4 regions of the Mesorhizobium sp. 01N446 genome follow, and region 3 is predicted to be linked to each of the others. Evidence: predicted binding sites of a transcription regulator. Region 3 holds the regulator's gene; each other region holds the start of a gene.

Region 1 (7,584 bases), on a different contig from region 3:
CTCGACGGCGCGTCGCAGTAGAGCGCGTCCTTGCGGATGTCGAAATAGAAGGCCGACAGCTCGACCACCATGAAATCGACGAGCGCGCGGGTGATGCGCTTGAACTCGAAGGCGTCGTAGCCCTGGCGCACCACCTCGTCGAGCTCGGCCAGCCGATGCAGCATCAGCCGCTCCAGCTCCGGCATCGCTTGCAGCGGCACGGTCTCGCCATCGTCATGGGCAAGCGTGCCCAGCATCCAGCGGATGGTGTTTCTGAGCTTGCGGTAGGCATCGATATTGGTCTGCAGCACGTTCTTGCCGAGCCGCTGGTCTTCCCAATAGTCCGTCGTCACCACCCACAGGCGCAATATGTCGGCGCCCGACTGCTTGATGACGTCCTGCGGCACCACGGTATTGCCGAGCGACTTTGACATCTTGCGTCCGTCCTCGTCCATGGTGAAGCCATGGGTGACGACGGTGTCGTAAGGCGCCCTGCCCCTTGTGCCGCAGCTTTCGAGCAGCGAGGAGTGGAACCAGCCGCGATGCTGGTCGGACCCTTCGAGATAGACGTCGGCCGGCCATTTCAGGTCGGGACGGTCCTCCAGCGTGAAGACATGCGTCGAGCCCGAATCGAACCAGACGTCGAGGATGTCCATCACCTGCTTCCACTTGGAAGCATCATGGTTGCCGAGGAAGCGCTCCTTGGCGTTCGCGGCGAACCAGGCGTCGGCGCCCTCTTCCTCGAAGGCGTCCATGATGCGCTGGTTGACCGCCTCGTCCTTCAGAACGTTGCCGTCCTCGTCGGCGAAGACGGCGATCGGCACGCCCCAGGCGCGCTGGCGCGACAGCACCCAGTCGGGGCGCTCCTCGATCATGGCGCGGATGCGGTTCTGGCCGGCGGCCGGCACGAAGCGCGTGTCGTCGATGGCCTTCAAGGCCCGGCTGCGCAGCGTCGTGCCGTCGCCGAGGTCCTTGTCCATGTAGACGAACCATTGCGGCGTGTTGCGGAAGATCACCGGCTTCTTCGACCGCCAGGAATGCGGGTAGCTGTGTTTCAGGCGGCCGCGCGCGAAGAGCGCGTTACGCTTGATCAGCTCGTCGATGACGGCCTGGTTGGCGTTTCCCTTCTTGCCATTGTCGTCGATGACACGCGCGGCCCCGCCCTCGCGATCCGGGCCGAAGCCAGGCGCGTCCCTGGTGAAGAAGCCGGCATCGTCGACGGTGAAGGGGATGACGGTGTCGATGCCGCGTGCGCGCAGCTGGGGCGCGGCGTCCATCCAGGCGTCAAAATCCTCGCGGCCGTGGCCGGGCGCGGTGTGGACGAAGCCGGTGCCGGCATCGTCGGTCACATGCTCGCCCGCGACCATCGGCACCGGGAACTCGTAACCGCCGCCGAGACCCTTGAAGGGGTGCGAAAGCACAAGATTTCCGAGCTGTTCGGCGCTGACGTCGTGAAGACGCTTCAAGGTGACCTTGGCCTTGGCCTGGCTGTCCTCGGCCAGGGCGTCGGCGAAGATCAGCTTCTCACCCGGCTGCGGGCCAAACGCGTTCTCGGCCGCCGTCACCTCGTAGAGGCCATAGGCAACGCGCGGCGAATAGCTGACGGCGCGGTTGCCCGGGATGGTCCAGGGCGTGGTCGTCCAGATGACGACATGGGCGTCCAGCAGATCCAGCGACCGCCCGCTGAGGTCCGGATTGAGTTCCGCCGGCTGCCCGTCCACGACATTGGCGACGACGAGGTTGGCCACCGGAAACTTTGCCCAGATCGTGTCCGACTCATAGTCCTGGTACTCGATCTCGGCCTCGGCCAACGCGGTGCGCTCGACGACGCTCCACATCACCGGCTTCGAGCCGCGATAGAGCTGGCCCGACATGGCGAATTTCAACAGCTCGCCGGCGATGCGCGACTCGGCGTGGAAAGCCATCGTCGTATAGGGATTCTTGAAGTCGCCGATGACGCCAAGCCGCTGGAACTCACCGCCCTGCACGGAGATCCAGTGCGCGGCGAATTCACGGCATTCCTTGCGGAATTCGTTGACCGGCACCTCGTCCTTGTTCTTGCCCTTGGCGCGGTACTGCTCCTCGATCTTCCACTCGATCGGCAGGCCGTGGCAGTCCCAGCCGGGCACGTAGTTGGAGTCGTAGCCGCGCATCTGGAACGAGCGGGTGATGACGTCCTTGAGGATCTTGTTCAGCGCATGGCCGATATGGATGTTGCCGTTGGCGTAGGGCGGGCCGTCATGCAGCACGTATTTCGTGCGGCCGGCGGCACTCTCACGCAGCTTGGCGTAGAGGTCCATGTCCTGCCAGCGCTTGACCAGCACCGGCTCCTTCTCGGGCAAGCCGGCGCGCATCGGGAAATCCGTCTGCGGCAAATAAAGCGTCTTGGAATAGTCGATCGTTTCAACAGTGTCGGTCATTGATCTGCCATCTGCGTAGCCCCGTCGGCACAAAGCCCGGGCGTTGAGGTCTTTGATTGACGCCTATCGTTTTCCCAAAACCGGACCCACTTTTGGGCGATATGCGTCGATGTTCTGAAAAAAGCGCGAGGGGCGCGCGCGAAACTCCCGGCGGTTCCGGCGGCGCTCAGGCCACCCGGAACACCGGGCCAGTAATTCGTATCGCGATCGCGAAAAGGCGCGAAAAGCTCATCATGGCGTGGCTTTTAGCGGAGATGGACGCAGGAATAAAGCGTCTCGTTCGATTCGCCTACATCTTGAAGTCGAAGCGATAGGTGGTCGACACACCGACCATGAACTGGTTGCGGTCGCCGCGCTCCCTGACCAGGCTGGAATCGGCCGCCGGCCCCTCCAGGCGCGAATATTCGCCGAACAGGCTGGCGGTCATCGGATCGGTCACCTTCCAGGTCACCGCGCCGCCGAAGCCGACGGATTTCAGGCCGCCGCCAGGATTGTACTGGCTCAGGCCCGAGGCCACGGCTTCCTGCGCATTGACGCCATAATAGGCGTCGAAATAGTTGGCCGAAGCGAAGGACACGCGCGGGCCGCCCGAAATCCTAACGGTTGGGGTCACATCGTAGAAGGCGTCGGCGGCGATATCGGCGACAAAGCCGTTGTGAGCACGGATGCCATGCCGCAATTCGGCACGCGCGCGCATCCAGTCCGTCGGATAGAATTCGAAGAAGCCGCCGACTTCGCCGCCCCAGCGGACAGGATCGAGCCCCTTGAGTTCGTCGTCGCTGCTGCGCGAAAACAGGAACTTGCCGGTCAGGCCGGCGCGAACGCCGCCATCATCGACCAAAGCCAGCGAAATGTTGTCGTTGCGCGAGGTGAAGCGTGCCTGGGGGCCGGCCTTGCCCAGGGATATGATGGGCTGGGCGCTGAGCATGTATTTCTTGCCGCCCTCGAAATTCGGCGCGACGAGGCCAGTGGCGCCAACCGTCAGATACCAGTCGCCGGACAGCCAGCCCAAGGGACCGTCACCGGCCTCGGCCGCGGAGGCGCCCAGCAAGGAGGCGGTCAGAAGCAGCGGAATCGCCCGGACAATACGCATCGATACCCCTTACGCGAAACACGCCGGAACAAACACCCGGCATCGCTCAAGCCATGGCGCCAGTTCGGTAAAATTTGACTTAACATCCGTAACAGTTGCGTCGGCCAACCTTGTGTCCGGCCACGCCGGATCAGGCGCGGCGCGGCGCGGTCGGCAGGTCCAGCAGCCCTCTCACGGTCTTGCTGCCCTTGCCGACAATGCGCACCGATCCGTCGTCGCCCACCTCCACCGTCGCACCGTTGGCAAAGCTTAGCGACCAGCCGTCGCCCCTGGCGTTGCGGCGGCGGTCGGTAAGCTCGATACCGGCAGCGGTGACAAGGGCGACGATCCCGTCAGCGTTCATCGCTTTCCTTCCGACACGGGCCTTCAATTGAGGTCGAGCCCGGCGGTAAGATCGCCGAGCGGCGGTTCACCATGCACCGCAACGGCCCTGTCGCGAACCACGATGCCGTGCAGCACCGGCAGTTCGAAGCGCTCCGTGATGAAGCGCAGGATCGAAGTCGTGTCGTAGGGCGTCTGATCGACATAGCCGTGCTTGGCGAAGGGCGAAACGATGATGGCGGGGACGCGTGAGCCTGGCCCCCAGCGGTCGCCCTTGGGCGGAGCTACGTGATCCCAGATGCCGCCATTCTCGTCATAGGTGACGACCACCAGCATATGCGGCCATTGCGGGCTTTTCTCCAGATGGGCGACGACGTCGGCGATATGGCGATCTCCGGCTTGGATGTCGGCATAGCCGGAATGCTCGTTGAGATTGCCCTGCGGCTTGTAGAAGGAAACCTGTGGCAGGGCGCCGTCGTCGATCGCCTGGATGAAGCTAACGCCGCCCAGCCCACCGTCACGCAGATGTTCGCGCCTGGCTTCGGTGCCGGGCGCGTAATTGGCATAATAGTTGAACGGTTGGTGGTGGTACTGGAAATTCGGAACCGGCGCGTTGTTGCCATGGTCGAGCGTGTACTGCCAGGCGCCCGAATACCATGCCCAGGTGACGTGCTTGAGGCTAAGCATGTCGCCGATGGTCGGCTCCGTCTGGGGCGGCAGCGTGGTGGGCTTGGACGGATCCGCAAGGAGCCTATCGCCGCCAGGCGCCGGATCGTTGCCGCTCGGTTGGTAAGGCGGCTGCATCGTGTTCACCGCGTGGAAGTCCGGCGTCAGATTGCCATCGGAGACAAATTTCGGAATGCCGTCGCGCGCCGATTTCGGCGAATTGTCGGCGATCTTCAGCGCTGTGCCGCTATCATCCGTCACCGAAATCGATGGTTTGGCCGGGCTCTTGTCGGCATCGGCGTAGTAAGGCGCGCAAGCGCAGATCAGCCATTGGTGGTTGAAAAACGAGCCGCCGAACCCACCCATGAAGAAATGATCGGCCAGCACGTATTTCTGCGCGACCGCCCACATGTCGGTCTTGGAAGCGTCCCAGTTGCTCATCGGCATGGCGCCTGAATCGGCCCAGGCAACGAACATGTCGTTCTTGCCGCCGTTGATCTGCATCTGGTTCTGGTAGTAGCGATGCCAGAGATCGTGCGTCGTGACGCTGAGCGGCACGTTGAAACCCTTCGGGTCGTTCACGGTGAACGGCGCGTTTGGAAGGTGCTCGGTCATCGCCTGCGTCACCGGCGGCGTGACGCCCTTGGCGGTCAGCCCGTCCCACACCGGCGGCAGTTCGGACAGCACCGAGCCGTCACGGTCGCGCTGCTGCAGGCTTTCCTGGCTGGCTTTGTCGATGCCTTCGGCACCGGGAAAATGGCCATAGAGATTGTCGAAGGCGCGGTTCTCGGCGAAGATGACGACCACCGTTTCTATCTTGGCGATGCCATCCGGCGGATCGCCGGGCTGTGCTGCGAGTGCGCAAGCCGCAGTGGCAGCGAACAGGGCGAGAGTTGAGGAAAACAGGGCGAGTCCGTGGGATCGCTTCATTGTCATACCTCCCTGATGCAAAGCCGGATGACACCAGCTTCGCGGCGCCTTTGCAATAGCCACCGCGCTGGACGGGTAGTGCCATTGGGATTACCTTCCTTTCAACCGCAGGATGCGCGGCCAGATGTGAAGGGAGACGGATCATGACCTTGCAAGGCGATGCCCTGAAAGACGCGATCGGCCGGACGCGGGACAAATGGGGATGGTTTGTGGGGCTCGGCGTGCTTTTGCTGATCTTCGGCGGCATTGCCTTTGGCAATCTGTTCATCGCCACGGTCGCCTCGGTCTATGTCGTCGGCTGGCTGATGCTGATGGCCGGCATCATCGAGATCCTCCATGCTTTCGGGGTAAAGACCTGGAGCCGCTTCTTCTACTGGCTGCTCAGCGGGCTGCTTTACGCCATCGCTGGCTTCTTCGCCTTCGACAATCCGCTGCTGGCCTCGGCGGTGCTGACCTTCCTGCTGGCCGTTGCGCTCGTCGCCTCCGGCGCGCTGCGGGCCTGGGTCGGCTACAGCCACCGTCCGGAACAGGGCTGGGGCTGGATCGTCGCGGCAGGCCTCATCAGCGTGCTTGCCGGCCTGATCATCGCCATGGGTTGGCCGGTCAACAGCCTGTGGGTGCTCGGACTGTTCCTGGCGATCGACCTGATCTTCCAGGGCTGGAGCTTCATCGCGATCGGACTGGCGCTGAAAAAGTAAGTCAGAAAGCAATGGCCGCGTCGAGCTGCGAAAGCGGCTTGACGCCGGCGAGCAGCGCACTCGCCTCGGCTTCATCGCGCTTCATCTGCACCACCAATGCATCGAGGCCGTCGAATTTGATCTCGCTGCGCAGGAAGCCGAAGAACGAGACCTCGCAGGTCTCGCCGTAGAGATCGCCGGAAAAATCGAAGACGAAGGTTTCCAGAAGCGGCGCGCCATTGTCGTCGACGGTCGGGCGCCGGCCAAAGCTGGCTACACCATCATGCAACGTGCCGTCGGCGCGGCGGAAGCGGACGGCATAAATCCCTTCCTTCAGAGTCGCTTCCGGTGAAAGCCTCATGTTGGCAGTAGGAAAGCCCAGCGTGCGGCCGAGCTGCTGGCCGCCGATCACTTCAGCCTCGACCGTGAAGCGATAGCCGAGCAGGCCGGCAGCCTCGGCCACCTCGCCATCGCAGAGCAAGGCCCGGATCCGGCTTGACGAAACCACCTCCGCGCCCTCGTCGCGAAAAGCGTCGACGAGCGTGACGCCAAAGCCATGGCGTTCGCCGGCCGCCATCAGATAGGCCGGTCCGCCCTGGCGGTCCTTGCCGAAATGGAAATCGAACCCGGTCACCGCGTGGGTGATGCCGAGCGTCCTCTCCAGCACGCCGGTGACGAAGGCTTCCGCCGACAGCGCGGCAAAGTCGCGCGTGAACGGTTGCTCGACGAGCGCGGCAAAGCCCAGCAAGGACAAGAGCCGCGCCTTCATCGGCGGCGGCGTCAGCACGAACAACGGCATGTCGGGCCTGAAGACCTTCCGCGGGTGCGGTTCGAAGCTCAGCACCAGGGCCGGCACGTCACGCCGCACAGCCTCGGCCAGCGCCCGTTCAAGCACCGCCTGATGGCCACGGTGGACGCCGTCGAAATTGCCGATCGCGACAACGCCGCCACGCAAGTCGGCGGGCAGTGGCGCCGTCGCGGTGAGATGCTGGAAGCCTACCATCACCACCTACTGCAGTCTGACCATGACGGCCACGGGACGATAGCCGTGCCGCTCCAGGAAGAGCCCGAGCTTGGCCGGATCCGGCCGGGATGCATCGCCGTAGTCGCGGGCATGGATGCCGCCGGAGACATAGAGAACGTCGAAACCATTGTCGGCCGCGCCCTTCACATCGGTCATCATCCCATCGCCGATGGCCAATATCCGGGAACGCTCGACCGGCCGGCCAAGCACCTCCGCCACCTCCTTCATCGCGAGATCGTAGATCGGTGCGTAGGGCTTTCCCGCGATCAACGTGCGGCCGCCGAGCTGGGCATAGTCGCGCGCCAGGGCGCCGGCGCACCAGATGATGCGCTCGCCCCGCTCCACCATGATATCGGGATTGGCGCAGATGAACGGCAGGTTCCTGGCCCGCAACCGGCGCAAAAGGTCGGTATAATCCTCAGGCTTCTCGACCTCGTCATCGAACAGTCCGGTGCATACGACGCCGGCGGCCTC
Region 2 (7,584 bases), on a different contig from region 3:
GAAGCATCGCCCGGCAGCCGGGCGATCAGCCATTGTAGCGTTGGAACACAAGCGAAGCGTTTGTGCCGCCGAAGCCGAAGGAATTGGAGAGCGCCACGTCGATCTGGCGGGAGCGAGGCTTGTTCGGCACCAGGTCGATCGCGGTTTCGCGCTCTGGATTGTCGAGGTTGATGGTCGCCGGCGCGACGTTGTCCCTGATCGCGAGGATCGAAAAGATCGCTTCGGCGGCACCCGCCGCGCCCAGAAGATGGCCGATCGACGACTTGGTCGACGACATCGAAATCTTCGACGCGGCATTGCCGACAAGCCGCTCGACAGCGCCGAGCTCGATCGTGTCGGCCATGGTCGAGGTGCCATGCGCGTTGATGTAGTCGACATCGGCGGGCGTGAGCCTGGCCCGGTTCAACGCCGCGGTCATGCAACGGAAAGCGCCATCGCCGTCTTCAGCCGGCGCGGTGATGTGATAGGCGTCGCCGGTGAGGCCGTAGCCGGTCACCTCGGCATAAATCTTGGCGCCACGCGCCTTGGCGTGCTCGAGTTCTTCCAGCACCACGACACCGGCGCCCTCGCCCATGACGAAGCCGTCGCGGTCACGGTCATAGGGACGCGACGCCGTCTGCGGCGTGTCATTGCGCTCGGTCGACAGCGCCCGGCAGGCGGCGAAGCCGGCGATCGACAGCCTTGTCACCGGCGCCTCGGCGCCACCGGCGACCATGACGTCGGCGTCGCCCCACATGATCAGCCGGGCCGCATCGCCAATGGCGTGCGCGCCGGTCGAGCAGGCCGTCACGACGGCATGGTTCGGGCCTTTCAGCCCGTGCCGGATCGAAACCTGGCCGGAGACGAGATTGATGATCTGGCCGGGGATGAAGAAGGGGCTGATGCGGCGCGGGCCACGCTCCTTGAGGATCATCGCGTTCTCGGCGATGCCCTCGATGCCGCCAATGCCGGAACCGATGAGCACGCCTGTGGCGCATTGTTCTTCGTGGGTCTTGGGCTCCCAGCCGGAATCCTTCAGTGCCTCGTCGGCGGCCGCAATCCCGTACAGGATGAAGTCGCCGATCTTGCGCAATTCCTTAGGCTCGAGCACGGCCTCGGGATTGAAGGTGGCATTGCTGCCGTCACCACGCGGGACGACGTGGGCGATCTTGCAGGCAAGATCCTCCACCTCGAACTCGGTAATGCGTCTGGCCGCGCTGCGGCCGGTCAGAAGTTCCTTCCAGCTGTGCTCGAAGCCCATGCCGAATGGCGACAACAACCCAAGGCCCGTGACGACGACACGCCTCATCGCAGGTCCTCCCCAGTGATGACTGCGGAAAGCGTCAGGCCGAAGCCTTGTCGATGTACTTCACCGCGTCGCCGACGGTCAGGATGGTCTCGGCCGCGTCGTCGGGAATTTCCACGCCGAACTCTTCTTCGAACGCCATGACGAGTTCGACCGTGTCGAGGCTGTCAGCGCCCAGATCATCGATGAAGCTCGCCTGCTCCGTCACTTTGTCGGCATCGACGCCAAGGTGCTCGATGACGATCTTCTTGACGCGCTCTGCGGTGTCACTCATTTGGGCATCCTCGTCTTTTGTTTGTCTGTCTTCGTTAGCGGGCAGAATGCCGCTAATCAAGCTGAAAGATGGTCCTGCCGGAAACGCAACGGCCACGAACCGGTTTTTGCCCGAACCGCCGGGTTGCGGGCCGCATTACACGAAAAATGGCCGAGGTCCAAGGTGAAATGGTCTCTTTTCACAGGCCCGCCATATCCGTCAAATCATTGCCATGCCGCCATTGACGTGGATGGTCTGGCCGGTGACGTAGGCGGCTTCGTTGGAGGCGAGGTAGACAACGGCGGACGCCACTTCGGCACTCGTGCCCATGCGGCGCGTCGGAATCGCCGCCATGATCGCCTCCTTCTGCTTGTCGTTGAGCTTGTCGGTCATGGCCGATTCGATGAAGCCCGGAGCAACGCAGTTGACGGTGATGTTGCGGGTGGCGATCTCCTGCGCCAGCGATTTGGAGAAGCCGATCATGCCGGCCTTGGAGGCGCAGTAATTGGTCTGGCCGGGATTGCCGGTCACGCCAACCACCGAGGTGATGTTGATGATGCGGCCATGGCGGCGGCGCATCATCGGATGGGTGAGTTCGCGCGTCAGCCGGAAAACAGCGGTTAGATTGACCTCGAGGACGGAGTCCCAATCGGCGTCCGACATGCGCACGAACAGGCCGTCCTTGGTGATGCCGGCATTGTTGACCAGGATGTCGACGCCTTCGAGCTCGGCCTCCGCCTTCTGGCCAAGCGCCTTGACCTCGTCGCGGTTCGACAGATTGGCCGGGAACAGCTTGACCCGGTCGCCGAGTTCGCCCGCCAAGGTTTCCAGTTTCTCGATGCGGGTGCCGTGCAGGCCGACAATGGCGCCTTGCGCATGCAGCACGCGGGCGATCGCCTCGCCGATGCCTCCGGATGCGCCGGTGACGAGCGCCTTGCGGCCGGTCAGTTCGAACATTTTCGTCTCCTGATCTGAGAAAACACCCTTCACACGGGTGGGGTCAAATCGCCAGTGGATTATGCAAGAGCGGCCAGCGCGGCCTCGACATCGGCCGGTGCGCCGACGGCTGCCGTCGCAATGTCGCGGTTGATGCGCCGTGCAAGGCCGGACAGCACCTTGCCGGCGCCGATCTCGTAAAGTGTCGCAACGCCGTTGGCGCCGAACCATTCCACCGTTTCGCGCCAGCGCACGCGGCCGGTGATCTGCTCGACCAGGCGCCGGGCGATCTCGTCGGGATCGCTGGTCGGGGTCACCGTGACGTTGGACACCACCGGCACCACCGGCGCATGCTTCGTCACACCGGCGAGCGCCTCGCGCATGACATTGGCCGCCGGTGCCATCAGCGCCGAATGGAAGGGCGCCGAGACCTGCAGCATCAGCGCCCGCTTGGCGCCCTTTTCGTTGCACAATTTGGCTGCCAGCTCGACCGCCGCCTTGGCGCCGGAGATGACCAGCTGGCCGCCGCCATTGTCGTTGGCGATCTGGCAGACCTTGCCGGACCCTTGCACGGCCTCGGCGCAAGCGGCTTCGACATCCGCCTGCTCCAGCCCGATGATGGCCGCCATGGCGCCCTCGCCGGCCGGCACCGCCGCCTGCATGGCGTTGCCGCGGATGCGCAGCAGCCGCGCGGCATCGGCGACGGACACAAAACCGGCTGCGGCAAGGGCCGAATACTCGCCCAGCGAATGGCCGGCGACATAGGCGACCTTGTCCTTCAGCGAGAAACCGCGCGATTCCAGCGCCCTGATCGCCGCCAGCGAAACCGCCATCAGCGCCGGCTGCGCGTTGGCCGTCAGCGTCAAGGTCTCTTCGGGACCTTCCCAGATCAGCTTCGACAGATTTTCGCCGAGCGCGTCGTCGACTTCCTGGAAGACCCTGCGCGCCTCGGGAAAGGCGTCGGCGAGATCCTTGCCCATGCCGACAGCCTGGCTGCCTTGTCCCGGAAAGGTGAATGCGACGGCCATGCGAGGGCTCCCGAAGACTGGTTTTACTTGCCTGATAACACGAATTTTCCCTGCCTGTGGCGCAAGGCAGGCCGCCAAGTCAAGCCCGGTTCAACCCTACCCCGGCTCCGAACCGCGCGCCGAGTGCCTGTTCCAAAAGGCTTTTTGGCGATCACTCCTGATGAAAACCGCTCACGAATCGTTCGCTGGCTCTTCTTATTTCCGCTACAGGCGCTAGCTTTGCGTGACAATTATATGACAATCGCGTGACTTGGGTTGTCGCTGGGTGGGAAGTTAAAGTGGCAAAGAGTTCGAAACGCGCGGGTAAAGCCGCGCCTCAATTCCTGGAAGACGATCCGTCCACCGGCTATCTGCCGGGCCGGGCATGGCCGGTCGTCCGTTACGGGCTGATCAGCCTTGCGATCTCGACCATCCTGGTGTTCGCCATCGAACTGATCGTGCGCGGCGACTTTGCCGGCACGGTCTCCTTCTTCCTTCAGCCGCTCAAGCCGGGCTGGACCACCATCGTCGTCTTCGCGCTGATCCTGATTGGCCTCGACGCTGTGCTCGGCCGCAGTCATCAGAGCCTGATGATCGTCGCGCCATTGACGCTGTCGCTGGCCTTTGTCGGCCATCAGAAGTCGCATTATCTCGGCGATCCGCTCTACCCGACTGACTTTCTCTACGCCCGCCAGATCGTCGCCCTGCTGCCGCTCCTGGTGCGCGACCGACCGATGACCGCGCTCGCCATGGTCGCCGGCATCGTCGCCGGCCTGTCGCTGCTCGTCTATGGCTGGCGGCTGTGGCGCCGCAAGGTTCCAGCGCTCAGCCACAAGGGCCGCCTTGCGCGGCTGACGCTGGCGGTGCCGCTGCTCGCCTTCTTCGTCTCGATCATGGACTATGCCACCTTCTCCTGGACCAGGGACCGGCTGCAGATCATCCCGATCATGTGGGACCAGAAGGAAAACTACGCCTCCAACGGCTTTGCGCTCGCCTTCGCGCTCAACGTGCCAATGGCGCATGTCTCGGCACCGCCGGGCTATACGGAGAAGGCGATCGCGGCGATCGAGCGGCCGCAGATGACGGCATCGGTGCCCGATGAAAAGCCCGACATCATTATCGTCATGAGCGAATCCTTCTGGGATCCGAACAGGCTGCCCGGCGTCACCATCACGCCGGATCCCATTCCCACCGTGCGGGCATTGCGGTCCGGTTCGATGTTCTCGCCTGAATTCGGCGGCATGACCGCCAACATCGAATTCGAGGCGCTGACCGGCTTTTCCAACGCTTTCCTGCCGGCTGGCAGCATCCCCTACCAGCAATATGTGCGCACGCCGACGCCTTCCATGGCGACCTTCCTGAAGAGCGAGGGCTACAGGGCGCGCGCCATCCATCCCGGCACCAACTGGTTCTGGAACCGCGGCGCGGTCTACGCCGATTTCGGCTTCAACGATTTCAGGTCGGAAGAGACGCTGCCGCCCATGGAAAAGCGCGGACCGCTGGCATCGGACGCGGCGATGACGGACGAGATCATCCGCGAAGCCGACGCCAGCGACGACCCGGTGTTCTTCTTCGCGGTCAGCCTGCAGAACCATGGCCCCTATGAACCAAACCGCTATTACAACCCGACCCACGCGGTGCAGGCGCCGATCAGCCAGTGGGCGCGCGACTCGCTGTTGAGCTATGCGGAAGGTTCAGCCGACGCGGACCGCGGCCTTGAACGGCTGATCGAATGGGCCAAGAAGCGGGAGCGGCCGACGATCGTCGCCTTCTTCGGCGACCATTTGCCGCCGCTTGGGCCGGTCTATGTCGAGACCGGCTTCCTGAAGGACAATGTCGCGCCGCGCAAGGAGCCGACACCGCAGGCCGCCCTCGACCATCACGAAACGCCACTGATCATCTGGTCGAACCGTTCCGGTCCGGTCGCTGATCTCGGCACGGTGAGCCCGGCGTTCCTGCCCTATCATATCCTGACTGCCGCCGGCATCACTCACCCCTACTATACGGGCTTCCTGGGCGAGATGCGGGAGCGCTACCGCGTGGTCGACCGCAACCTGCTTCTGACCCCGGCCGGCGAGGCCACGCCCGACTGGTCGCGGCAGAAAGAGATCGACCCGGCGATCCGCGATTTCCGGCTCATCCAGTACGACATGATGTTCGGCAAGCGCCACGCGGCGCCCGACTTCTTCCCCGAGACGGTCGACAAGGTCGTCGCCCACACGAGCTGAGGGGGTCCGATCCTTTGGAGGTGCGTGTGAGAGGCAGCTTAGTTGGTCAGCTGCAGCCTCGAGAACTTGTTGGCGATCTGCTGGAAAACATCCGGCAGCTTGGCCGGATCGTTGACCGCATAGTAGCCGCTCGGGTCCGAGGCGCAGGCACTGTACAGTGTGCGATTGGCGGCGGTGTCGGACTGCAGCACCATGGTGTAGATCTGCACGCCCTGGTTCTTCAACTGCGTGCACACGCTCTTGGTCCAGCCGTCGACATTGCGGGCCGCCGCCGTCTGGTTGTCCGACCCGAAGCGACCATCGGCCAGATATCCATAGGATGTATAGTCGGACTTGGTCGGCTGATTGCTGGCCCCGTAGACCACGTTCTCGCCGTCGGTGAGCAGCATGACGATCTTGCTGACGCCTGCCGTCTTGAACGGCGCACCGTCGGTATAGGGCGCGCCCGGCGACAGCACCCGCATGCCCCACGACAGGCCCTCCGAAACGTTGGTGCCGGAGCCGTTCCATTCCGTCATCTGGCTCGCCGCCTTGCGCAACTTGTCGAAATCGTCGGTCAGCGGAACGACAGGAGTGGGACAGGCGCGGTTGGGGCCAACGGTGAGGGCGCCGCTTGTCTCGGTGACGATCTTTTTGGTCGACGCGACATATTTGGCGACCTTTTCCAAATCTCCGCGCGTCAGTGCGTTGACCACGGCGGAAGTTAGATCGCTCAGGTCGATATCGAGCACATTGACGCCCGGCTCTTTGAGCTTCTCGTCGTCTATTGTGTCGTCGAGATAGGAATTGTTGTAGCCGGTGGCCGAATTGCCGTAGGAGCCGGACGGCTTGGCGGCCGGCTCCGGATCGTCAGGGGCGAAATAGGGCACGAACAGCGTGTCGGGCTTCGACGGATCGGGGGGCGTGTCTGAAATGTTGTAGGTGCCGGGCCGCGCCTCGACACAGCCTTTCCAACCGGTGTCTTTCCATCCGCCTTTCAGGCCGAGCTGCTTGAACAGGGCCATGTGGTTGGGCCGTTTGCCCTTGACGACGGGGAAATTGATGCCGTTGGTGGAGGACTTGCCGTGCAAGTCGATCCAGGACGGGTCGAACCCCTCGCCATTGACGTTGACCGCCGTGACGAAGGGTACCAGCGAGGCGCGCACCTGGCGCGTCGGCGATTTCGTCGCCTCGAGCGTGTCCAGCAAGGATTTCGTTGCCGTCCTCAACGCCGTCATGCGGGCACCGGCCATCGAGCCCGTATTGTCGAGCACCAGCACGACTTCGAGCTGATTGTTCGATTCGACCGCCGAGGCGTCGACGACAATGTGTCTGTTCTGGCCAAACAGGAAGGCGAAGTTCAAATTGATGTCCGCCGAGGCAACCGCCTTGGTCTTAATGAAGTTGACGCCCCTGTCGACACTCAGCGTCGCCTGCGCATTGGCGAGTTCGCCATGCCCGGCGATGTTGGCCTGGAAATAGCGGTCGAAGGCGTCGGTGCGGGTGATGTCGAGGTCACCGAGGTGCGAAGAGGCAAGATTTGCGGCGTCGAGCGCATTCTGCAGGTTGCTCTTGGCCCGCATGATGGTTGAGACGTCGACCGCGAATGCCACGGCCGACAGGATGGCCGGCAGACCGAGCGCCATCAGCAGCGCGAAATTGCCGCTCTTCGAGCGCCAGAATCTGTTGAGAAGCATCCTTACCCCCGGAAATGCTTACCGCTTGATATGCGCGGATCGCCCGGGCTTTTGCGCCTTCCTTGATGAATCGACCGTTGACGGCGAGGCCTCAACCCTGCACAACCTGAACTTGTGGTTAAGGGCCGGTTGCCGGAAGCCGCCATGTGATGACGGTGCTGCCGCCTGATTTTTGGCGACCTGCGACATCGGGAACGCG
Region 3 (7,584 bases):
ATCCGCCAGCTGGAGCATGAAACCGGCACGCATGTGCCGATCGTCGGCGTGACCGCGCATGCGCTCAAGGGCGATCGCGAACGCTGCCTGGAGGCGGGCATGGACGATTATCTGCCCAAGCCGATCAGTCCCAGGGCCCTCCTGGAGAAGGTCGAGCGCTGGATCGGCTCCGGCCGCCAGGTCCAGCGTAACGCGGGATAGCAGGGCGTCGTCCGGCTCCAAGGCCCGAAGGGACCAGACCGGGAGAATCAATCGCGAATAATGCTGCTACCCCTGCGTGCAATGCCTATGGTGCGATCGCACCATACCAAAGGCGGCGCCGAGCCGGGACAATAGCTAAATCGAATTCCGCCCTTGCAGTTACGGGCGGGAGCAGCGACCGCCGGCAACAAACAGCGTCAACCTACCCCAACGGACCTGTTTTTGGCGATGGCCCGGCCATGACACGCTCTGGCCTTGAGCAACGCGCTCCCGCCCGGATTTTCTTCATCCGAGAAAGCCCCGTCGAATCCGGCGGCGGCTCCGGCCGGTGGATGGCTCAAGCCCCTGATTTCGGGCGCAAACTCGGATCAGGTCACGGCCATCCGACGCCACCACCTTTTCCAGTGCCGGCGACGCGTTACCGGGCTGACACGAAACTGTCATGCGACTGTTATAATCCATCGCTATTGGCCTCAGCGGGCGCTGCTTAGGAATGGCGCCGAGAGACCATCTTCCGAACAGGAGCAGGCCACATGAGACATTTCATCCGCTCGGCGGCCGTTGCGATCGCAATGGCTACAGCGTCTACCTTCACCCTTTCCGCAGCCATCGCAGCTGACCTTTCCGGCGCGGGCTCGACCTTCATCTATCCGGTGTTCGCCAAGTGGGCCGACACCTACAAGAAGGACACCGGCATCGGCCTCAACTACCAGTCGATCGGCTCCGGCGGCGGCATCAAGCAGGTCATCGCCAAGACCGTGACCTTCGGCGCCACCGACAAGCCGATGTCCGATGCCGATCTGGAAAAGAACGGCCTCGTGCAGTTCCCGATGGTGATGGGCGGCATCGTGCCGATCGTCAACCTCCAGGGCGTGAAGCCGGGCGAACTGGTCCTCGACGGCAAGACGCTCGCCCAGATCTACCTCGGCGCCATCACCACCTGGGACGATGCCGCTATCAAGGCGCTGAACCCCAGCCTCACCCTGCCGTCGACCGCGATCGCCGTCGTGCATCGTTCGGACGGCTCGGGCACCACCTTCAACTTCACCAACTATCTGGTGAAGCTCTCGCCCGACTGGAAGGACAAGGTTGGTTCGGACACCGCCGTCGAATGGCCGACGGGCGTCGGCGCCAAGGGCAGCGAAGGCGTTGCCAACACCGTCAAGCAGACGGATGGCGGCATCGGCTACGTCGAATACGCCTATGCCAAGCAGAACAACCTGTCCTACTCCAAGATGCTGAATGCAGCCGGCAAGGTCGTCGAGCCGTCGCTGGAGTCCTTCGGCGCTGCCGCTTCGAATGCCGACTTCAAGACTGCCAAGAACTTCAACGTCATCATCACCAACGAGCCCGGCGACACCACCTGGCCGATCGCTGCCTCGACCTGGGTCCTGATCCACAAAGCTCCGGATGATGCCGCTGCCACCGGCGAAGCCCTGAAGTTCTTTGCCTGGGCCTACAAGGACGGCAAGGAAACCGCCAAGGCGCTCGACTATGTCTCGATCCCCGACAGCGTCGTCGACCTGATCAAGGCTTCTTGGAAGGCCGACATCCAGGCCGGCGGCAAGCCCGTCTACGCCGGCGAGTGATATCCTCCAAAGGAGCGCCGCGCCCGCGGCGCTCCTTTTCCTTCAACTGAAAGAGCCGAGCTTGACATGAGCGCTGTCCAGGAAGCCTTGCCAGCCGTTAGAAGTTCGCGCGACGCCACCGTTCGACGGTTCGCGCTGACCGATTCGATCTTCCACGGAATGACCCGCGCCGCTGCCATATTGGTGCTGGTCCTGCTCGGCGGCGTAGCGATCTCGCTGGTAGCCGGTTCCTGGCAAGCCCTGTCGACCTTCGGCTTCTCCTTCCTGACCAGCGAAAGCTGGAACCCGGTGACGGAGAAGTTCGGTGCGCTGGCGCCGATCTACGGCACCATCATCACCTCGGCCATCGCCATCCTGATCGCCGTGCCGCTCGGCATCGGCATCGCCATCTTTCTCACCGAGCTTTGCCCGCGCCCGCTGCGGCGCCCGATCGGCATGGCGGTGGAATTGCTGGCCGGCATCCCGTCGATCATCTACGGCATCTGGGGCCTGTTCGTGCTGGCGCCGTTCCTGCAGACGACGGTGCAGCCCTTCATCATCAGCGTGTTCCACGGCGTTCCGGGCCTCAACGGCCTGTTCGCCGGTCCCCCCTATGGTATCGGCCTGCTGACCTCGGCGATGATTCTGGCCATCATGATCCTGCCGTTCATCACCTCGATCACCAAGGACGTCTTCGATACGGTGCCGTCGGTGCTGAAGGAATCGGCCTATGGCATCGGCTGCACGACCTGGGAGGTCACGCGCCGGGTCGTCATTCCCTATACCCGCATCGGCATCATGGGCGGCGTCATGCTGGCTCTGGGCCGCGCGCTCGGCGAGACCATGGCGGTGACCTTCGTCATCGGCAACGCGCACCGCATCTCGACGTCGCTGTTCGCGCCGGCAACGACCATCTCGGCGACGATCGCCAACGAATTCACCGAAGCCGTCGGCGATCTCTACACCTCCTCGCTGGTCGCGCTCGGCCTGATCCTGTTCGTTATCACCTTCCTGATCCTTGCCATCGCACGCTACATGCTGATGCGCATCGATGCCCGCACGGGAGCCTGACCGATGTCGACAGCCGCATCGCTTCACCAAAGCCGCAAGCGCAAGAATGGCGTGATGATGACGCTGTGCGTCGTCGCGGCCGGCATCGGCCTTGCCTGGCTGGCGCTGATCCTTGGCGCCTTGCTCTACAAGGGCCTGGCCGGCGTCTCGCTCTCGGTCTTCACGGAAATGACGCCGCCGCCCGGCGATGCCGGCGGCCTGCTCAACGCGATCTACGGCAGCATCGTGATGACCATCATCGGCATCATCGTCGGCACGCCGATCGGCGTGCTGGCCGGCACCTACATGGCCGAATACGGCCGCTTCTCGAAGCTCACCACGGTGGTGCGCTTCATCAACGACATTCTTCTGTCGGCGCCGTCGATCATCATCGGACTGTTCGTCTATGAGCTGATGGTGCGGCCGATGGGGCATTTCTCGGCGATCGCCGGTGCCGTGGCACTTGCCATCCTGGTCATCCCCGTCGTCGTGCGCACCACCGAGGACATGCTCAACCTGGTGCCGAACGCCTTGCGCGAAGCCGGCACCGCGATCGGCGCGCCGCGCTGGGTGGTCATCCGCTCGGTTGCCTATCGCGCCGCGCTTTCGGGCATCGTCACCGGCATATTGCTGGCGATCGCGCGCATCTCCGGCGAGACCGCACCGCTTCTTTTCACGGCGCTGAACAACCAGTTCTGGTCGAGCAATCTAAACGCGCCGATGGCCAGCCTGCCTGTCACCATCTTCCAGTTCGCTCTCAGTCCCTATGAGGAATGGCAGCAGCTGGCCTGGACCGGCGCACTCATCATCACATTGACGGTTCTCGCGCTCAGCATCTTTGCGCGCAGCCTGACCGGACGCAGAGAGGACAAATGAGCCAGATGTTGTCTCCAGACATGACGATCGCCGCCGAGGCGGTGACCAAGGCCAAGATCGAGGTCAAGAACCTCAACTTCTACTACGGCCAGTCGAAGGCGCTGAAGGACATCACGCTGTCGCTGCCCGAGCGCAGCGTCACCGCCTTCATCGGCCCTTCGGGTTGCGGAAAGTCGACGCTGCTGCGCGTCTTCAACCGCATCTACGAGCTCTATCCCAAGCAGACCGCCGAGGGCCAGGTGCTGCTCGACGGCCAGAACATTCTCGACCGCTCGCAGGATCTCAACCTGCTGCGCACCAAGATCGGCATGGTGTTCCAGAAGCCGACACCGTTCCCGATGTCGATCTACGAGAACATCGCTTTCGGCGTCAGGCTCTATGAGAAGATCAGCAAGGCCGAAATGGACGGCCGTGTCGAGCAGGCGCTGAAGCGCGCGGCGCTGTGGACCGAGGTCAAGGACAAGCTCAACGCCAGCGGCCTCAGCCTGTCGGGCGGCCAGCAGCAGCGGCTGTGCATCGCTCGCACCGTGGCGGTGAAGCCGGAAGTCATCCTGCTCGACGAGCCGGCCTCGGCGCTCGACCCGCTGTCGACCGCCAAGATCGAGGAACTGATCGACGAGCTGCAGGCCGACTACACGATCGTCATCGTCACCCACAACATGCAGCAGGCCGCGCGCGTGTCGAAGCAGACGGCCTTCATGTATCTGGGCGAACTGGTCGAATTCGACAAAACCGAGAAGATCTTCACGTCGCCTCGCGAGAAGCGCACGCAAGACTACATCACCGGCCGCTTCGGCTGATCGCACGCATACGAGGACCAGGATCATGGCCGAACACACAGTCGCAGCCTTCGACGAGGATCTCGGACAGATCAGCAGGCTGATCAGCGACATGGGCGACCTCGCCGGCTCGATGGTCGGCGGCGCCACCAAGGCGCTGCTGAATTCCGACAATGCGCTCGCCCAGCGCGTGGTCTCCGACGACGCCATCATGGATGCGCGCCAGCGCGAGCTCGACGACCGCGCCATCACGCTGATCGCCAAGCGCCAGCCTATGGCCGACGATCTGCGTCATGTCGTCGGCTCGATCCGCATGGCCGGTGATCTCGAACGCATCGGCGACCTTGCCAAGAACATTGCCAAGCGCGTCGGCACCGTCGGCCTCAGCTCCACGCCGCGCGACCTGTCGCATTCCATCGACGCCATGGCGCAGCTGGTGCTGATCCAGGTGCAGGGCGTGATCGAGGAATATGCGGCGCGCGATGCCGCCGCACTGGCGAAGCTGCGCGCCGACGACGAACGCATCGACGTCAAATACACCTCCGTCTTCCGCGAACTGCTGACCTACATGATGGAGGATCCGCGCAACATCACGGCCTGCACGCATCTGTTGTTCTGCGCCAAGAATCTCGAACGCATCGGCGACCATGTGACCAACATCGCCGAGAACGCGTACTATGTCCTGACCGGCACGCAACTGCCCGCCAACCGTCCAAAGCAGGACGAGACGGCGATGTCGGCGCCGGCGGCCTGAGCGCAGGGGTAACCAAGCGATGATCGCACCACGCATCATGGTGGTGGAGGACGAGGAGCCGCTCGGCGTGCTCCTCCGCTACAATCTGGAATCGGAGGGTTATCAGGTCGAGGTGGTGACACGCGGCGATGAAGCCGAAATCCGCCTGCAGGAGAACGTGCCCGACCTCCTGGTGCTCGACTGGATGGTGCCGGCGGTGTCCGGCATCGAACTCTGCCGGCGCCTGCGGATGCGGCCCGAGACCGAGCGGCTGCCGATCATCATGCTGACCGCACGGGGCGAAGAAAGCGACCGTGTGCGTGGGCTGTCCACCGGCGCCGACGACTATCTGGTCAAGCCGTTCTCGACGCCGGAATTCATGGCTCGCGTCAAGGCGCTGCTGCGCCGCGCCAAGCCGGAAGTGCTGTCCAGCGTGCTCAAGGTCGGCGACATCGTGCTCGACCGCGAATCGCACCGGGTCTATCGCAAGAAGAGCGAGATCCGGCTCGGACCGACCGAATTCCGCCTGCTCGAATTCATGATGCGCCACCCCGGCCGCGTGTTCTCGCGCAGCCAACTGCTCGACAATGTCTGGGGCGAGACGATCTACATCGACGAACGCACTGTCGACGTGCATGTCGGCCGGCTGCGCAAGGCGGTCAACAATGGCCGCATGCCGGATGTCATCCGCACCATTCGCGGCGCTGGCTACGCGATCAGGGAAGATTGAAAGCGACCTGATTCAGGCGACGTTTTTCTTGGCGGCAAGGCCCGCTTTCGTTTGCACGCCCGGCGCGAAAATCTCCTGGTCGACGAAGGTCAGCGCGCGCATGGCACAGCCTTCGCGGATCAGCGGCAGCTCGTTCGGCTCGGTGTCGAAGGAGATCGATTTCGAGTGCTGGCCGCCAGCGGTCTGGGCGATCGCCTCGCGCAGTGCCGGCTCGATCAGGTCGAAGGCGGCGGCGCTGACGCCGACCATGGCGACGGGCGCGGGATCGATCAGCGCGAACAGGCTGCCGAGGCCGTAGCCAAGTGCCTCGCCGGCCTTGCGGTAGGCTTCGCGCTCGGGCCCGTCCCGTTCGCGTGCCGTGGCGGCCAATGCCCGCATCTGCGCGTCGCTGACATCGGCCACCGGCTCGGTGTCCTCGCTGAGCTGCCTGGCGTTGCGCCAGATGGCATAGTTGCCGGCATAAGCCTCGACGCAGCCACGGCGGCCGCAGCGGCAGAGCGCGCCGCCCGGCCGATGGATCATGTGGCCGAATTCGCCGCCCGAGGAATGGGTGCCGGTGAAGAGCTCGCCCTTCAGCACCAGGCCCATGCCGATGCCGTGCGACAAAAGGATGGCAATGAAGTCGTCGCGGTAGCGCTCGGGATCGCGCCAGCGCAGCGCCACGGCCATCATGTTGCAGTCGTTTTCCATGGTGGCGGGGATGCCGAACTCGGCTTCGAGTATGTCGGCGAAGGCGATGTCGGTCTGCGGCGTGATCGGCGACCAGAGCATCGCCCGGGCTTCGGTGTCGGTGATGCCCTGGATCGCCAGCGCGATGCGGGCGACGCTGCGCACATCGATGTCGGGATCCTCGAGCCGCCGTCGCACGATTGCCGTGCATTCGCCGATCAGCGCTTCGCGCGACATGGTCAGCGTGTCCAGCCGGCGCTGTTCCTCCGATATCACCTGGCCGGCATAGTCGATGACGGCGACGGAGAGGAAATTCAGCGACAGCACCACGGTCATGACAGCCGCGGCCTCCGGGTTGAGGCCAAGGCCGACCTGCGGCCTGCCGCGTTTGAGCGCGCCGGCCTCGCTCGGCTTGCCCTCGGCCAGGATGCCTTCACCGATCAGGTCGGAGGAAATCGCCGATATGGTCGAATGGCTGAGGCCGGTGGTCGCCGCGATCTCGGTGCGCGAAGGCCGGCCGGCCCGGCGCACGGCCGCGATCACCATGGCGCGGTTGCGCCGGCGCAGATCGTCGTGACGGATTCCGACCGACATGTTTTTCCATATCCTCCCGGTCGCCGCGGCTCCTCCGGTCCCTCGAATGCCGCGCGACACGGTCAAATACTGGCAGAAGCGGCCCGTCCTGTCATTTATTTATTCCGAGGCTCGAAAAAAATTCGGAAGGGCATCAAAATCCATCAGAATCGTTGTTGACAGCGTTCCGGTGTTAGACCAGTGTTTTTTCGAGGCTCGAAAAAATAGAGCCTCTGTGCCGGCCTTAGGGCCAGTTTGGTCGCGCCATACGCGGCGCAGGGAGGAATATTATGAAGAGATTCACAACCGCCATCCTGGCGGGTGTCGCCATGTCGCTGACGCTTGCGTCGGTCGCGCAGGCGAAGGACAAGGTCATCGGCGTTTCGTGGTCCAACTTCCAGGAAG
Region 4 (7,584 bases), on a different contig from region 3:
CGACATTCTGCGCCGCCATGGAGGAGACCGCGGCACCGATGGCCAGCGCCGGCATCTGGATATAGGTCCACAGCTGCGCGGCGATGCCGTAGGCGGCGGCGACCTGCGAACCGTAGGAATTGACGATGCCCATCACCGTCAGGGCGGCCGCCGAGATGACGATCATCTGCAGGCCCATCGGCACGCCCTTGAAGACGACGATGCGCAGCAAAGCGGGGTCGGGCCGCAGCAGCGCGAGATTGGGGCCGGCCAGCCGCAGCGGGTGCTTGCGCGCGTAGAGCACGACAAGGATGGCGATGACGCTCACCGTCTGGCCGATCAGTGTCGAGGTGGCGGAGCCGGCGATACCGAGTTCGGGGAAGGGGCCGATACCGCGGATCAGCAGCGGGTTGAGCACGATGTCGAGAACGACCGCCAGCGCCATGAAGATGAAGGGCGTGCGTGAATCGCCCGCACCGCGCAGCACGGTCATGACGAAGGACAGAAGGTTCATCATCGGCACGGCGACGAAGATGATGCGCAGATAGGAACGCGCCAGCGGCAAGGCGTCCGCCGGCGTGCCGAGCGTGTTGAGGATGGCATCGACCCAGATCCAGCCGCAGACGGCGAAAACCACCGAAACGAAGAAGAAGAAGGTGGCGCTGGTGCCGACGATGCGGCGCGCCTCGGGCAGGTCACGGGCGCCGACCGACTGTGCCACCAGGATGGTCGCCGCCATGCCGATGCCGAACACGGTGCCCAGGATGAGGAACAGGACGAGGTTGGCGTTGGAGGTGGCGGTCAGCGCCGATTCACCGAGAAAGCGGCCGACCCAGACGGCATTGATCGATCCGTTGAGCGACTGCAGCACGTTGGAGCCGAGCACCGGCAAGGCAAACATGAGCAGCGTGCGCGGAATCGGGCCGCTGGTCAGGTCGCCGGTGCGCCGGCGCGCGGGCATTTTTTCGTCCATGGCTGGCGACTCGGCAAATTGATCTGGATCCGCTCCACCATCATTGCCGATTCAACGGGGCAGGTCGATGCGGCGTCGGAAAAGCTTGGGCGGCGGTCTCCTGGCGGGCCTTGATCTAATCTTGTTCTCAAAACTCCCGGAATGGGATATTGATCCCCGGGGGCGTGGGGGCCGCATTCCTTATCAGATCTTGCGAATAGCCGGGGGGTTCATGTCCGATAATCCGCTGTTTTCCGAGCGCCTGAACAGGCGCGCCTTTCTCGGTGCATCCGCTTTGGGCGCGGCTTCCTTCGCTCTCTCGGCCTGCACCACGACGGAGGTGGTGACGCCGCCGCCGGTGGCCGCGCCGCCGCCCGATACGGCGTTCGGCGATACCGCAACCATGTACGCGGCGCGCACCGACGAGGGCTTTCAGCTGCCGGCAATCCCGGTGGCCAAGCTCGATCCGAAGTTCGTTCGCCAGATCGTGGCCGACCCGACCGGTGAAAAACCCGGCACGATCGTCGTCGATGTCTCCGAGCACTTCCTTTATCTGGTGCGCGACGGCGGCCAGGCCATCCGTTATGGCGTCAGCTTAGGGAAGGCCGGCTTCGGCTGGACCGGCAGCGCCGTGGTCCAGGCGCGGAAGAAATGGCCGGTGTGGACGCCGCCGCCGGAAATGATCCAGCGCCGGCCGGAACTGGCGAAGTTCAAGGATGGCATGCCGCCAGGCCCGCAGAGCCCGCTTGGCGCCCGCGCGCTCTATCTGTTCCGCGACGGCAAGGACACGATGTACCGGCTGCACGGCACGCCGGAGTGGGAATCCATCGGCAAGAACGCATCGTCGGGCTGCGTGCGGTTCATGAACCAGGACATCATCGACCTCTACGGCCGCGTCAGCGGCCCCGCGCAGGTCTTCGTGCGCCCCAATTTGTCGGCCGCCGGCAAGATCATGGCGGTGTCGAGCAGGACGGCCGAGCCGATCGATGCCGGCGTGCCGAAGGACGCGGAGTTCCTGAAGTAGATATCGCATTTGGCGCGCTATCGACTGGCCAATAAATTTGCAATATTCGGCGCTAGTCTAGTACTACAGGCCAGGATCGAGATGCGCCCTCGCGCAGGCAAGAGTCGTGGTTTGAGGCACTAGTCCTCGCAACGTCCAATGTTTGTATGCAACTTTGGCAATGAACCATACCGAGAGTGGGTTCGATGGCAGCCAGATCCAATCCGAAGCGTGGCCTTGTGATCCAAGGTGGCGGCGCGAAGGGGGCGTTTGCTCTTGGGTGTTTGCGCGTGTTCCAGCGACAAGGAATTGAATTTTCTGCGGTTGCGGGCACGTCGGCGGGGGGCCTTTGCGCTATCATTTGGTCGACCCAAAAAATTGAAGAAGGCATTGCGCTCTGGAGGTCAATCGATCACAGCCTCTTTCTTGGTAAAACTCCAGACGGGTGCTTTCGACGCGTTCTCAAGATCTTTTGCATAGTAGGGAAGATCTTTCTCCTTTACTTAAATGGCGTCGAGCCGGAAGGTCGCTCCCAAGTTGCCCGCGATCTCATCTTTTCTATCCTTGTTGGTATACTGTGTTGGGCTCTTACGCCGTATGGCATGCCTACTTGGCTCACCATCGCGAGTCTGATCCTGATTCCTATTATTGCAATTTGCGCTTTCACGAACACACTGCCAAAGGTTGGCTGGGATCAACGAGTCAGAAGCCGGATCGTTGGAGCGCAAATTTTTGTTGGCGAGATAGCAGTACTCGTTGGAGCAGGATCGTTGCTGCTTGAACTGTTCAGGTTCATCCAGCCGGTCCAAGGTTTCACTTGGGCATATGTAGGTTACAATGCTGCAATTGTCGTGGTCGCTCGCGCACCAATGGAGCTTAGGTCTACCCTGCTAGAGGGAAAGTTGCTCGCTGGTAAGATCGTAGAATTCCTCTCGGCCGAAATTAAAATACCTACATTCGTTACCGTCGCGAAAGAGTATGGTCCGGGGTCACCGCACTTTCTGCTTTCCACCCCTGGCGTGTTTAAGGCAGTTTATGCGGACCTGCAACGCGCTCCAGCTCAATTAAAAGCGGCTTTTGCATATGCTAGCGCAGCCCTGCCGTTAGGAATTCTTCCCGAAATGACAATCGATGGCAAAACATTTGTCGATGGGGGGGTAGCCGATAACACTCCGATTACTCCAATTCTTGGGCAGGATGTTGATGAGATATGGTTGATTTCGCTTAGCCCCACCCTGTTTGATTTGAAAGATCACATGCGCAATGTTCTGATGCAGGCGATATTTGTCGAAGGTCCACCGCAAATCAGCGCTGAGGCCTACAGCGCTGCTCTTAGCCACTTCGACAAAATAAAGTTAGTCGTCTTTTCACCGCCAACCGACCTTGGCAACATGCTTATGGGGACTCTGAATTTCAACGCAAAGCGTACCAACGCTTTGATGGTACTTGGGGAGCGCACAGCAGAACGTGTTCTGAGAAGCGGAACTGGCTATTCTTCGCGAATATACCGGCTGAATTATAAGTTTTGGACCCGACTGCGCTTAATTCGTCGAGCGCTTCCGCCTTGTAGCGTGGTTCACCCTTATAAGCGAAGCAATATCAGTGACCTCACGAAGAGCGAGTTTGAGTTTCCGGATGTCCGTGTGAAGCCTGACGAGGCCGGGAGACCCTCCTGGCACGCTTCGGTCATCGTACTTTGGTCGATCTATCTCGGAAATTCGATCAATAGCGGTTGGCAAAGTATCCTCTGGGCTACGCTGTTTGGCCTCGTTGGCCTCTCGCTGCCAACATGGCGTGCGCGCATGAGAAGGAATCTCGACAAGTAAAGAAGACTATGAAGTGGCGCGAGATCTGAGCGCGAGACGACAGTCGCCTCAAGGCAGGCGCATTTTCAAAAGCGAGGTGTGGCCGAAAGACCACCATTTGATCGGCGAACCGCAGAGCGGACGCGACATGCGCGCCCGCCCGGATAAAGGCAACTACTTCTTGGCGAGGCCGGGCAGCGTCACCTGATAGACCAGGAACATGGTGTCGACATTGGCGCCGTCATCGGCCTTGTAGGGCGCGCCGACCTGGAAACCGTCCTGGGCGAGGAAGTCGTTGTCATTGGCGACGAACAGGAAATAGTCGTCGGGCAGCTTCGGATCGAGAACGCTGGCCAGCGACATTGCTTCCCATTTCTCGGAAAGGTTGTTGTGGTCGTTCGGCGCGCCATTGTGCAGGCCGAAGCGATTGAGCTGCGCATTGTCGTTGATGTCGATGAACGGCGTCAGCCTGGCCGGCGTCACCGACGGATCGAGCACGCCCTTGGGCGCGACCGGCATGTCGGCGGCGTCGAAGGGGCCGCCGGCGATGTCGGTTGCCGCCGAAACGTCGACGACGAAGATCTGGCGCAGAAGCGATGTGTCGCCCCTGACGCCCTGGCCGTTGCCGCTGTCGCGCGCCAGCATCAGGAAGGACGTGTCCGACAGCGCCACGATCTCGCTTTGCGCGGCGACCTTGGTCTTGCCCTTGGCATCCTTGAACACCGGCAGCGGCACGACATATTCATGCGCCAGCTTGAGATGGGCGAGGTCGGAAGCGTCATAGACCAGCGCCCGCGTGTTCTGCCGGGTCGAACCGGAATCGCCGCCATCCTGCCTGGTCGCCGACTGCAGCACGGCGATCAGGAACTTGCCGTCCGGCGTCATCGCCATGCCTTCGAGACCCTGATTGTTCTGGCGGCCGGTCTCCGGATCCTTCGGATCGGGCTCGGCGGCACCTGGGCCGGGATTGTCCGAGGAAAAGTTCGGCGCGCCCTTGCGCGTCGGCACCAGCGCCGCCGGCGGCTGGGTCGCCGACAGCAGGCGGCCTTGCGCCGAGAAGCGGTAGATGTTGGGGCCATATTCGTCGGAGATGAACATCGAGCCGTCGGGTAACCGCACGATCGCCTCGTTGTCGAGGGCGAGCTTGCCATTGGTGGCGACGGGCAGCATCGGCATGTCGCCGGCGCCGGCGCGCACATCCGACAGCGGATCGAGACCGGTGGCATCAGTGCCCTTGTCGTCGGTCAGAAGCATGGTGTCGGTAAGCGTCGCCTTGACCTCGGTCTGCTCCTGGCCAGCGGCGCCTGCTGCCGCCGGCGTGAACTCGATGCCGATCGTGTTGATCCGCGGCCGGTAGTCGGTGGTGCCGGCGACATTGTAGCCGCGATCCGGCAGCAGCCAGAGCGAACCTTTGTAGGTGCCGGCCTCATGCGTCCAGCTCGATGTGTCGATCGCCATGCCGGAACCCGAGCCGAACGTCTCGCCGAATTTGTCACGAAGTGCGGCCGGGATGCGGCCGACGCCGACCAGGCCCTTGTTGACGAGGACGGTCGCGGTGCCGTCGGCGAGCGCCGGCGTCAAGGCGCTGAACAAGGCCAGCGCGACGCCGAGCGAGGCGGTTCGGTGCAGGTGTTTCATGGATGATCCTCTTTGTGACAGATGTGCCGGAGCGGCCGAAGAGCGAAAGCTTAAAGAGGCGGTACATCGATGATGCCGCGCGCCCCCCCAAAAGCGGTCTACGGCGCGAACATGATGCTTGCGTGACAGGGCGGCATGTGTGCCCGCCGGGATATTCGCAGGCCGGGAAAAACACGCGCTCTGGCGGAAGAATGGATCCTCCCCACGCATCCGTTCGGGCGTGCAGGCGCATCACTGGACACTTATGTCCAGTGCGTATATGGTGCGCTTCTGACAGACCGGGAGGGAAGCCTTGAAGTCGCACTACCGTGCAGTGGTCATCGGGGGTGGGGTGGTCGGCGCCTCGGTGCTCTACCACCTGACGCGGTTCGGCTGGTCCGACGTGGCGCTCATCGAGCGCGCCGAACTGACCGCCGGTTCGACCTGGCATGCGGCGGCCGGATTTCATGCGCTCAACGCCGATCCCAATGTCGCGGCGCTGCAGGACTACACCATCAAGCTTTATCGGGAGATCGAGGCCGAGTCCGGCTGGGATATCGGCCTGCACATGACCGGCGGCGTCAACATGGCCAGCGATCCCCAGCGTTGGGAATGGCTGAAATCGGCCTGGGCGGTGTTCCAGTCGGTCGGCATCGAAACGGCTCGTCTGGTGACCCCTGACGAGATCAAGGAAATCTGCCCGATCGTCGACGTAAGCGGTGTGCTCGGCGGTCTCTACGATGCCAACGAAGGCCATCTCGACCCTTACGGCACGACGCATGCCTATGCGGGTGCCGCCAAGAAGCGCGGGGCCGACATCATCCTGCGCAACCGTGTCGTCGAGTTGAAGTCTCGCGCGGACGGCCACTGGGACGTCGTCACCGAGCAGGGCACCATCGTTGCCGAGCATGTCGTCAACGCCGGCGGACTGTGGGCAAAGCAGCTCGGCCGCATGGCCGGCATCGACCTGCCGGTGACGCCGATGGAGCACCATTATTTCATCACCGAGGACATCCCCGAGATCGCGGCGCTGGACCGGGAGATCGGCATCGCCGTCGACCTCGACGGCTTTTCCTACCTGCGCCAGGAGCGCAAGGGCGTGCTGCTCGGCGTCTATGAGCAGAACCCGAAGCACTGGCACATGGACGGCGCGCCGTGGGACTACGGCATCGAGCTGATCCCGGAAGACATAGACCGCATCAGCCCGGAACTCGCCAGGGCGCATGAGCGCTTTCCCTGCCTGGCGAGCGCCGGCATTCGCAAATGGGTCAACGGCGCCTTCACCTTTACCCCCGACGGCAATCCGATCGTCGGACCGGTGCGCGGCCTGAAAAACTACTGGGTCGCCTGCGGCGTCATGGCCGGTTTCAGCCAGGGCGGCGGCGTCGGCAAATCGCTGGCCGAATGGATGATTTACGGCGAGCCGCAGGCCGACATTTTCGGCATGGACATTGCCCGCTACGGCGCCTTTGCCGCCAACCGCGAATATCTCGGGCAGACGACGCGGCAATTCTATGCCCGCCGTTTCGTCATGACCTTTCCCAATGAGCGGCTGCCGGCCGGCCGGCCCTTGAAACGCCCCGGCGCCTATGACGGCATGAGCGCGGCCGGCTGCGAATGGACGGCATCGTGGGGGCTGGAAATCCCGGCCTATTTCGCGCCGATGGGGTTTCGCGAGAACACCACGCTCAAGCGTTCCAACGCCTTCGATATCGTCGGCGACGAGGCGTTGCAGGTCCGGCGTGCCGCCGGTCTCGTCGATATCTCGGCCTACTCACGCTATGCGGTGTCGGGGCCAGGCGCCGAGGCATGGCTCGACCGGCTGCTTGCCTGCAAGCTGCCGAAAGCCGGACAGGCGCGGCTGTCGCCGATGCTCGGGCTGGACGGGCGACTGAAGGGCGACCTCACCGTGATCAACTGGGGCAGCAGTGACTACTGGCTGATGGGCTCCTACCATCTCAGGGAATTCCACATGCGCTGGTTCGAGAACCAGGCGGGAGAGGGAGTCACCGTCACCGATCTCTCCGATGCAATGAGCGGCTTCCTGCTGACCGGGCCGAATGCGCGGAAAATCCTCGAGCGGACCACGCATCAGGACGTCTCCGGTGGGGCACTGCCGTTCATGGCCTGCGGCGCGTTCGACATCGGCATGGTGCAGGCGCGGGTCGCCCGCCTCTCCATCGCTGGCGAACTCGGCTTCGAGATCAGTTGCCCCGCGGCCATGCATG

The links. Region 3 encodes PhoB, which activates phosphate uptake and scavenging genes when phosphate is short. Its sites were predicted from a motif close to TGTCATNNANCTGTCAT; they were not measured.
Region 1: the regulator PhoB is predicted to act here: its motif matches at 5,410-5,426, upstream of AC1DPX_RS28210 (acid phosphatase).
Region 2: the regulator PhoB is predicted to act here: its motif matches at 3,726-3,742, upstream of AC1DPX_RS32555 (LTA synthase family protein).
Region 4: the regulator PhoB is predicted to act here: its motif matches at 5,489-5,505, upstream of AC1DPX_RS10890 (esterase-like activity of phytase family protein).

The regions. Positions count from the first base shown of each region.
Region 1 covers NZ_JBFTRA010000009.1:122,869-130,452, reverse strand. The annotation lists gene ileS (isoleucine--tRNA ligase) at 1-2,399, opposite strand, end outside; gene AC1DPX_RS28220 (MipA/OmpV family protein) at 2,689-3,492, opposite strand; gene AC1DPX_RS28215 (hypothetical protein) at 3,623-3,835, opposite strand; gene AC1DPX_RS28210 (acid phosphatase) at 3,859-5,409, opposite strand; gene AC1DPX_RS28205 (HdeD family acid-resistance protein) at 5,553-6,107, shown strand; gene AC1DPX_RS28200 (bifunctional riboflavin kinase/FAD synthetase) at 6,109-7,089, opposite strand; gene AC1DPX_RS28195 (TIGR01459 family HAD-type hydrolase) at 7,096-7,584, opposite strand, start outside.
Region 2 covers NZ_JBFTRA010000014.1:33,712-41,295, forward strand. The annotation lists gene AC1DPX_RS32530 (hypothetical protein) at 1-38, shown strand, start outside; gene fabF (beta-ketoacyl-ACP synthase II) at 26-1,288, opposite strand; gene AC1DPX_RS32540 (acyl carrier protein) at 1,323-1,559, opposite strand; gene fabG (3-oxoacyl-[acyl-carrier-protein] reductase) at 1,758-2,495, opposite strand; gene fabD (ACP S-malonyltransferase) at 2,555-3,502, opposite strand; gene AC1DPX_RS32555 (LTA synthase family protein) at 3,748-5,709, shown strand; gene AC1DPX_RS32560 (pilus assembly protein) at 5,748-7,385, opposite strand.
Region 3 covers NZ_JBFTRA010000001.1:1,613,597-1,621,180, forward strand. The annotation lists gene AC1DPX_RS07825 (response regulator) at 1-201, shown strand, start outside; gene pstS (phosphate ABC transporter substrate-binding protein PstS) at 735-1,790, shown strand; gene pstC (phosphate ABC transporter permease subunit PstC) at 1,857-2,840, shown strand; gene pstA (phosphate ABC transporter permease PstA) at 2,844-3,695, shown strand; gene pstB (phosphate ABC transporter ATP-binding protein PstB) at 3,692-4,495, shown strand; gene phoU (phosphate signaling complex protein PhoU) at 4,521-5,228, shown strand; gene phoB (phosphate regulon transcriptional regulator PhoB) at 5,248-5,937, shown strand; gene AC1DPX_RS07860 (ROK family protein) at 5,950-7,200, opposite strand; gene xylF (D-xylose ABC transporter substrate-binding protein) at 7,470-7,584, shown strand, end outside.
Region 4 covers NZ_JBFTRA010000002.1:522,304-529,887, reverse strand. The annotation lists gene AC1DPX_RS10905 (MATE family efflux transporter) at 1-940, opposite strand, end outside; gene AC1DPX_RS10900 (L,D-transpeptidase) at 1,164-1,955, shown strand; gene AC1DPX_RS10895 (patatin-like phospholipase family protein) at 2,141-3,760, shown strand; gene AC1DPX_RS10890 (esterase-like activity of phytase family protein) at 3,914-5,377, opposite strand; gene AC1DPX_RS10885 (GcvT family protein) at 5,670-7,584, shown strand, end outside.